Regions from separate parts of the Paenibacillus sp. FSL K6-2862 genome, predicted to be linked through region 2. Evidence: riboswitches for the same ligand, from Rfam matches in the RefSeq annotation. Region 2 holds a riboswitch; each other region holds the start of a gene.

Region 1 (2,268 bases), 3.3 Mb from region 2:
TCTGGGTGTGCGTACCTCCCAACTGGTATTTGGCAGTGGATCATTCGAGCTCCTAACCCTTACCGCCCAAGCCTATCTTAATCCGGGCGAGGAATCACTCATTCCTGTCCCCTCCTTTAACTGGTATAAGGGTGCTACGCTACTGGCAGGCGGGGTTATTCATGAAGTGCCTTTGGTCAACCATTCACTGGACCTGGAGCAATTCCGGCAGCGGATCAATGCTTCTACCCGAATCATCTGGCTGTGCAATCCGAATAATCCAACCGGAACCATTTTCACGGCAGATGCCCTGCTTGGTTTACTCGAACATGTGCCCTCCCATGTCGTGGTTGTCCTGGACGAAGCGTATTATGAATTTGCGGAAAGTGAAGATTATCCTGATACGGTTAAGCTGCTGGAGCAGTATAATAATCTGATTATTTTGCGAACCTTCTCCAAAATATATGGACTTGCCGGCCTGCGAATTGGATATGGCATCGGGAATGAAAGCATCATTGAAGGCATTAACCGGGTCAAGCTGCCCATCAGTTTGACAGCCACCTCCCAAGCCGCTGCTTCAGCCAGCCTGGATGATCATGAATTTGTTTCTCATTGCCTGCACTACAATCGTCAGGGACGGGAAACGTTAATGCAGTCTTTTGATCATTGGAAGTTACCCTACATCCCTTCCGAAACGAATTTCATCATGGTGGATCTGTTGCAGGATAGTGGCCCGATTACCAAAGAATTGTTAAACAGAGGCATCTCTGTCCGCGGCGGTGCCGAATTCGCCATGCCTACCTGGCTTCGGATTACGATTGGCACACCTGAACAGATTGCCCGTCTGATCGGTGAGCTTGATTCACTGTTACACTCAAACAATTAGAATAGGTCACTTTCCTAACTTCTTTACGCATACTTCTTTTAAGCCGCCCTCTTTACATCTCGCGGGCACGTGATATATGCTGTGTACACAACTGCATATTTTGAACGATTGCACTAGGGGAGCCTTGCGGCTGAGACGAATGAATGTATTCGGACCCTTTGAACCTGATCTGGATCATACCAGCGGAGGGAAGTGGAGCGGACTTTCAGTTAACGGATTTTCTTCATATTCATATGTACATGAATGTCGGTTGAACTTAACAGGCCCACTCATTTCTCCGGAAATGGGCGGGCTTTTTCGCGTTTACTTACAACAGATCGCAAACAACGTGCATTTCCGTTCAGGCAGTTTTTATTCCAAGGGGGTCAAGGAACCAGATGAGCAACGATGTACAGATTGACAACATGACCTTCACTTTTCCGGATCAGAGACATTCCCCCGTGCTCTCCAATGTGTCGATGTGTGTAAAAAAGGGAGAATTCGTCTCGCTGATCGGCTCCAGCGGGTCGGGCAAGAGCACACTCTTCAAGCTGCTGGCAGGCTTGCTTGAACCGACGCAAGGCACGATCGAAATTGCTGGGGTGCCGCCAGGACAGCGACTCGGGCGGGTTGCCTACATGCCGCAGAAGGATTTGCTGTTATCCTGGCGGACGGTTATGGAGAACTGTCTGCTTCCCTCGGAGCTTGCCCCGAGGAAGCAGGACAAGGTGAAGCTGCGAGCTGACATTATGGCCGGACTCGACAGATTCGGCTTATCCGGCTATGAGCATGCCTACCCGGACGAACTGTCCGGCGGCATGAGGCAGCGGGTCGCCCTGCTGCGTACCTTGCTGACGGGAGGACAGCTGATGCTGCTGGACGAGCCCTTCGGCGCGCTCGATGCCATGACCAAGCGGGAGATGCATCGCTGGCTGCTTGAATTGTGGGAAAGCCTCCGCCAAACGGTGCTGTTTATCACGCATGATATCGAAGAAGCCCTGTTATTAAGTGACCGGATTATCCTTCTCACTCCTGGCGGTCGGCAGCTGCTGGACATGACGGTGCCTCTGCCCCGTCCGAGACATTCGGGCATGGTCTACGATCCGGATCTTATACGGATGCGACAACGGTTGGAGGAACAATTACATGCGAAGCTTTAACGTCAGCAGATGGTTTGCCCGCTATGGCCTGTTCGCTGCGCTTCTCCTCCTGATGCTTGCCAGCTGGGAATGCATCGTTCGATTAGGCTGGGTTCCTTCTTTCATTATCCCTGCACCTACATCGATAGTGAGTTCTCTAGTTGAGCATCGGCGTCTGCTCCTCGGAACCCATCTGCCTGCCACATTGGTGGAGGTTGCGGTTGGCTTCGGCTTGTCCATCGTGGCCGGAAGCGCTCTGGCAGCGGGCATGCACCTCAGCCCTTC
Region 2 (2,268 bases):
ATTGCAGCAATTTCACCTTTCACCGGAAGAGTGGGCAGGTTAAGACCCACCTGTTTCAACATCTCTCCACCTTGTAATCCAGCTGCGACAACAACATGCTTACACGTTAATCTTCCAATCGACGTTTCCATACCCTGGACTCCACTCGAATCCGCAGTTAGACTTACATTCTGTACACCTTCGATTAATTTGGCCCCCATTGTTTGAGCTGCGACCGCATAGGCACGTGCCAAATTGACAGGAAGAAGTTCACTTTCTGAAGCTCTATACAGAGCCCCGAAAGCTTCCTTGCTTATCCATGGGGCTTCACGTTGAAGATTGGAATGATCCCACCAAATTTGCTCTGTAAGCAAATCTGTACTTTTTCTGGTATCGCTATACTTTTTCATCTCGTCTTCATTCCGAAATGGTGTAATAAATCCATTCTGCTGCAAGCCAATTTCAATGCCGCTTAGTCGTTGAATCTGTTCTTTTTGCTGATGCAGTCGTTTTCTACTTTCATATGCTAGTTTTGACATCACAGTAGTATGAAACGTCTCGCTGTCTGCAGCTAACATGCCCGCTGCGGCAGAAGATGTCTCACTTGCAATACGCGCACGCTCGATTAAAATTACTTCTTTACCTCGTGAAGCTAGCTCATACGCGATGGCACAACCTATAACGCCGCCTCCCACCACTATCGTTTCCGCATGAAGCTTGCCACGAAGTTCTCCACGTATTTGGGCCGTAAAAGCAGCTCCATTTCGGTAAAGGCTGCCACTTCGTCTTCGACCTCTTGCTTCTCCGCTCATTCATTCACCTCCGCGATTCGTTCTTATTTCTATCGTTCAATAGCCTGCCTCAAGGCTGCTGCTGCGCTTTGCGGATTATCGCTAGCCCAGATAGATGATATTACTGCCGCACCACTTGCTCCAGCTGCACGTACAGCAGCTATGTTTGCCGGTTCAATGCCGCCAATGGCAATTACGGGAATGGAAACGCCTGAACATATTTCAGACAGGGCGGATAGCCCTCTCGGCTTGATCCCAGGTTTACTGCTGGAGGAAAATACATGACCATAAAAGAGGTAATCTGCTCCGCGTTCTTCAGCTTCTCTAGCTTCGTGAAGAGAGTGAACAGAAATGCCGAGACGAAGTCGATCGCTTTTGTTCAGGCTGCTGCCTTGAATAGTCGTCATATTGGACTGGCCCCAATGAACCCTCTGAATTAATACATGCTTTTCCAATTCATTCAGCTCACATAGACCATTGATCACGATCCTGTCAGATGGAATTCCTGCGTACAGCAAACTATACGCCCATTGAATTTTTTGTTCGGTGGTTAGATGTTTCTCCCGGATGTGAATATAGTCAAGCCAGGGCCATACATCCGTTGCAATCTTCACAAAACGTTGTTCATCCCCTATGCCCGGTGAAACAGCATGCAGTTCAAACGATAATGAATTCACAAGTTTCTTAGAGATATCCGTTTGGTTTCACCTTCCCTGCTGTCAATATGTAAGCACAAAAAAGCCACTCCCGTAGGGAGTGGCCGCGATAACATGTCAAGTTAGTTAAATGAGCTTTACATGCCAGTTGTCAGGTATACAAGCTATAAACCATAGCCTTGATATATACGAGATATCTTCATGCTCCACTCGTGAGCATTCACATTCGCTGCAAAATCGAATATTAATTTGCCCATATCATTAACTAAAACGCGCCACTTCCCTACGCTGGTATAATCCAGATCAGGTGCAAAGGGTCCGGAATCGCATTATTCCATCTCAGCCGCAACGAGCGGCCCCCCTAGTGATCATATGAAGTTGTAGCCTATGTTACCATAGTCACCTTTTTTTGTCACCGTTGATTTCTCAAACTCATGTTGATGTTTGATTGTAGAGTACTTCATTGCTCCACAACAACTAGTTTTTCTCAGACCAGGCTTCGACGTCCCATGTCTTGGTGACCCAATCCTGATAAAATTCAGGTTCATGCGAAACGAGCAATACTGTACCTTTAAACTCTTGCAGAGCTCGTTTTAGCTCCGCTTTTGCTGTTACATCCAGGTGGTTTGTCGGTTCATCAAACAGGATCCAATTGCTTTCACGCATCAGAAGCTTGCACAAGCGAACTTTCGCTTGTTCTCCCCCACTCAGTGCACTCAGCGGGCGAGTGATGTGCTCGTTTTTCAAACCACATCGGGCCAGATGCCCTCGTACTTCGTTCTGCGTCAGGTGAGAGAATTCGTTCCACACATCTTCAATCGGCGTAATATTGCCCGCACGGA
Region 3 (2,268 bases), 3.5 Mb from region 2:
TGCTATATCGGTTGTCAGCGGACCGAGTGTATAGAATGGTGCCTCCTTGCAGATCTCCATCTGAAGGTCGACATTCTCCTTAATCTTGTGCATCGGCACATGTCCTGGCCCCTCAATCATCACCTGCACATCGTGCTTCCACGCAATCTGTGTCAGTTCACCAAGCGTAGCAAGTTCAGCCATCTGGGCTTCATCATTGGCATCATAGATGCTGCCCGGGCGGAGTCCATCTCCGAGAGAGAAGGCTACATCATACCTTTTCATGATTTCACAGATTTCCTCAAAATGCGTATATAAAAAATTCTCCTGATGGTGTGCAAGGCACCATGCCGCCATAATGGAACCACCCCTTGAAACAATGCCAGTCATCCGTTTGGCCGTCATCGGTATGTAACGCAGCAGTACGCCTGCATGGATTGTAAAGTAATCCACACCCTGCTCAGCCTGCTCAATGAGCGTATCCCGGTACAACTCCCAGGTGAGTGCCTCAGCTTCGCCATTCACCTTCTCCAGCGTCTGATATAGCGGCACCGTCCCGATCGGTACCGGGGAATTGCGGATAATCCATTCCCGAGTGGTATGGATATCCTTGCCCGTGGAAAGATCCATTACCGTATCGGACCCCCAGCGTACCGCCCAAGTCATTTTCTCCACTTCTTCTTCAATCGAAGAGGATACGGCAGAGTTGCCAATATTCGCGTTGATCTTCACGTGGAAATGACGTCCGATCAGCATCGGTTCGCTCTCTGGATGATTGATATTCGATGGCAGAATGGCCCTTCCGCTCGCCAGCTCCTGCCGGACGAATTCCGGCTCCACGCCCTCACGGATAGCAGCAAACTCCATCTCAGGCGTAATGATGCCCTGCCTCGCATAGTGCATTTGGGTGACACAGCGTCCGGATTGTGCACGCAGCGGTTTGCCGCGGAGGCCTGGATATTCTTCAGCTCCGGTTCTCTTGCCTCCAGGCTTCAGCCCGTTATCCTCCGGTTTGACGGTGCGTCCCTGGTACGCTTCTACATCGTTTCGTTCTGTAATCCATTGTGCACGCAAAGCTGGCAGGCCTGCCCGGATATCGGCGTGAAATCCGGGATCCGTCATAGGGCCGCTCGTATCGTACACGCGCAGCGGCTCGTTATGCTCCACCCCTTGGGGTGTATTCGTGTCATGAAGGGCAATTTCACGCTCGGGTACGGCAATGTCCGGACGCGAGCCCTGAATGTAAACTTTGCGGCTGCCGGGAAACGGTTGGACCCGTTCAGCCGCCACTGTTCCCTTTTCCAACCCCTGTCCTACATGTTCCTGTGCTGTTGTTCTGTTGTTTGTGCTCATCGCTACCTCTTCCTCCTCGTTGATTGTCCCATGGATGGGCCAGTTTGATTGCTCATGCACCCGTTCCATATCATCCACGCATAGGCAAGAAAAGAGCGGCCAACTTCCGAAGAAAGAACATTACAGCGGCATAGCGCAGACAGAATCTGGCACAGGCATAAGTGGGTTACACCCAACTCAGCTCCCCCGCAAAAGAAGATAATCCCCTCTGCTGCGAATGATCGCTTGACGCTGTAAATAAAAAAAGCCGGTTCCCGAGGGAACCGGCTTATGTCCATCACCTATAACAAGCCTGATGCCAAGCTCCCACAAGTGGAGACATGCCAAAGGCTGGATTATGCAGGTGTTCGTGGTTATATCGCCGATTACTTCCCTACGCTGGTATGATCCAGATCAGGTGCAAAGGGTCCGGAATCTCATGCGATCCCGTCTCAGTCCGGACAATTCGGACTCCCCCAGTAACGTTAACAGTTGCGGTATGTGTACCGCAGTTTCATATTCAATTCATTCCAGCCTCGCTGGGCTGTCCATTACAGACTAGCGCAAGCTCATCAGAAAAACAACCCTTTATCTTCCATTGCACGCCGGATCAGGACAACATGAGGCCCATCTGCGCGGCTGCTTCCTTCAGTACAGGTGCATATTCGTGCAAAGTTTCCTGGGACAGGCGGCTAACGGGACCCGATACGGATAGCGCAGCAGCAATATTCCCCTTTCGATCCATAATGGGAACCGATACTGCAGCCGCTCCAGGCTCACGTTCTTCGTAGCTGGTCGCATACCCAGTCTCCCGGATATCGCCCATCTGGGCCAGATAAACTTCGGGATCGATAAATACGGGCCATTCGGGGCCATTCATCAGTTCCTCCCGGTCTTCTTCCGTCGCAAATGCCATGAGTACCTTGCTGGAAGCCCCTACGGATAGAGGAAGACGTA

What was found. Region 2 has a riboswitch for thiamine pyrophosphate ahead of MHB82_RS18540 (thiamine phosphate synthase). Riboswitches for the same ligand answer to the same signal wherever they lie in the genome.
Region 1: it holds a riboswitch for thiamine pyrophosphate, as region 2 does, so the genes downstream of both, MHB82_RS04090 (ABC transporter ATP-binding protein) here and MHB82_RS18540 (thiamine phosphate synthase) in region 2, are expected to answer to the same signal.
Region 3: it holds a riboswitch for thiamine pyrophosphate, as region 2 does, so the genes downstream of both, thiC (phosphomethylpyrimidine synthase ThiC) here and MHB82_RS18540 (thiamine phosphate synthase) in region 2, are expected to answer to the same signal.

What each region holds. Positions count from the first base shown of each region.
Region 1 covers NZ_JBBOSN010000001.1:883,583-885,850, reverse strand. Annotated here, with positions in the region: gene hisC (histidinol-phosphate transaminase) at 1-865, shown strand, start outside; TPP riboswitch at 971-1,073, shown strand; gene MHB82_RS04090 (ABC transporter ATP-binding protein) at 1,243-2,004, shown strand; gene MHB82_RS04085 (ABC transporter permease) at 1,991-2,268, shown strand, end outside.
Region 2 covers NZ_JBBOSN010000001.1:4,142,731-4,144,998, forward strand. Annotated here, with positions in the region: gene thiO (glycine oxidase ThiO) at 1-791, opposite strand, end outside; gene MHB82_RS18540 (thiamine phosphate synthase) at 821-1,447, opposite strand; TPP riboswitch at 1,690-1,799, opposite strand; gene abc-f (ribosomal protection-like ABC-F family protein) at 1,904-2,268, opposite strand, start outside.
Region 3 covers NZ_JBBOSN010000001.1:645,184-647,451, reverse strand. Annotated here, with positions in the region: gene thiC (phosphomethylpyrimidine synthase ThiC) at 1-1,332, opposite strand, end outside; TPP riboswitch at 1,686-1,799, opposite strand; gene MHB82_RS03080 (IclR family transcriptional regulator) at 1,922-2,268, opposite strand, start outside.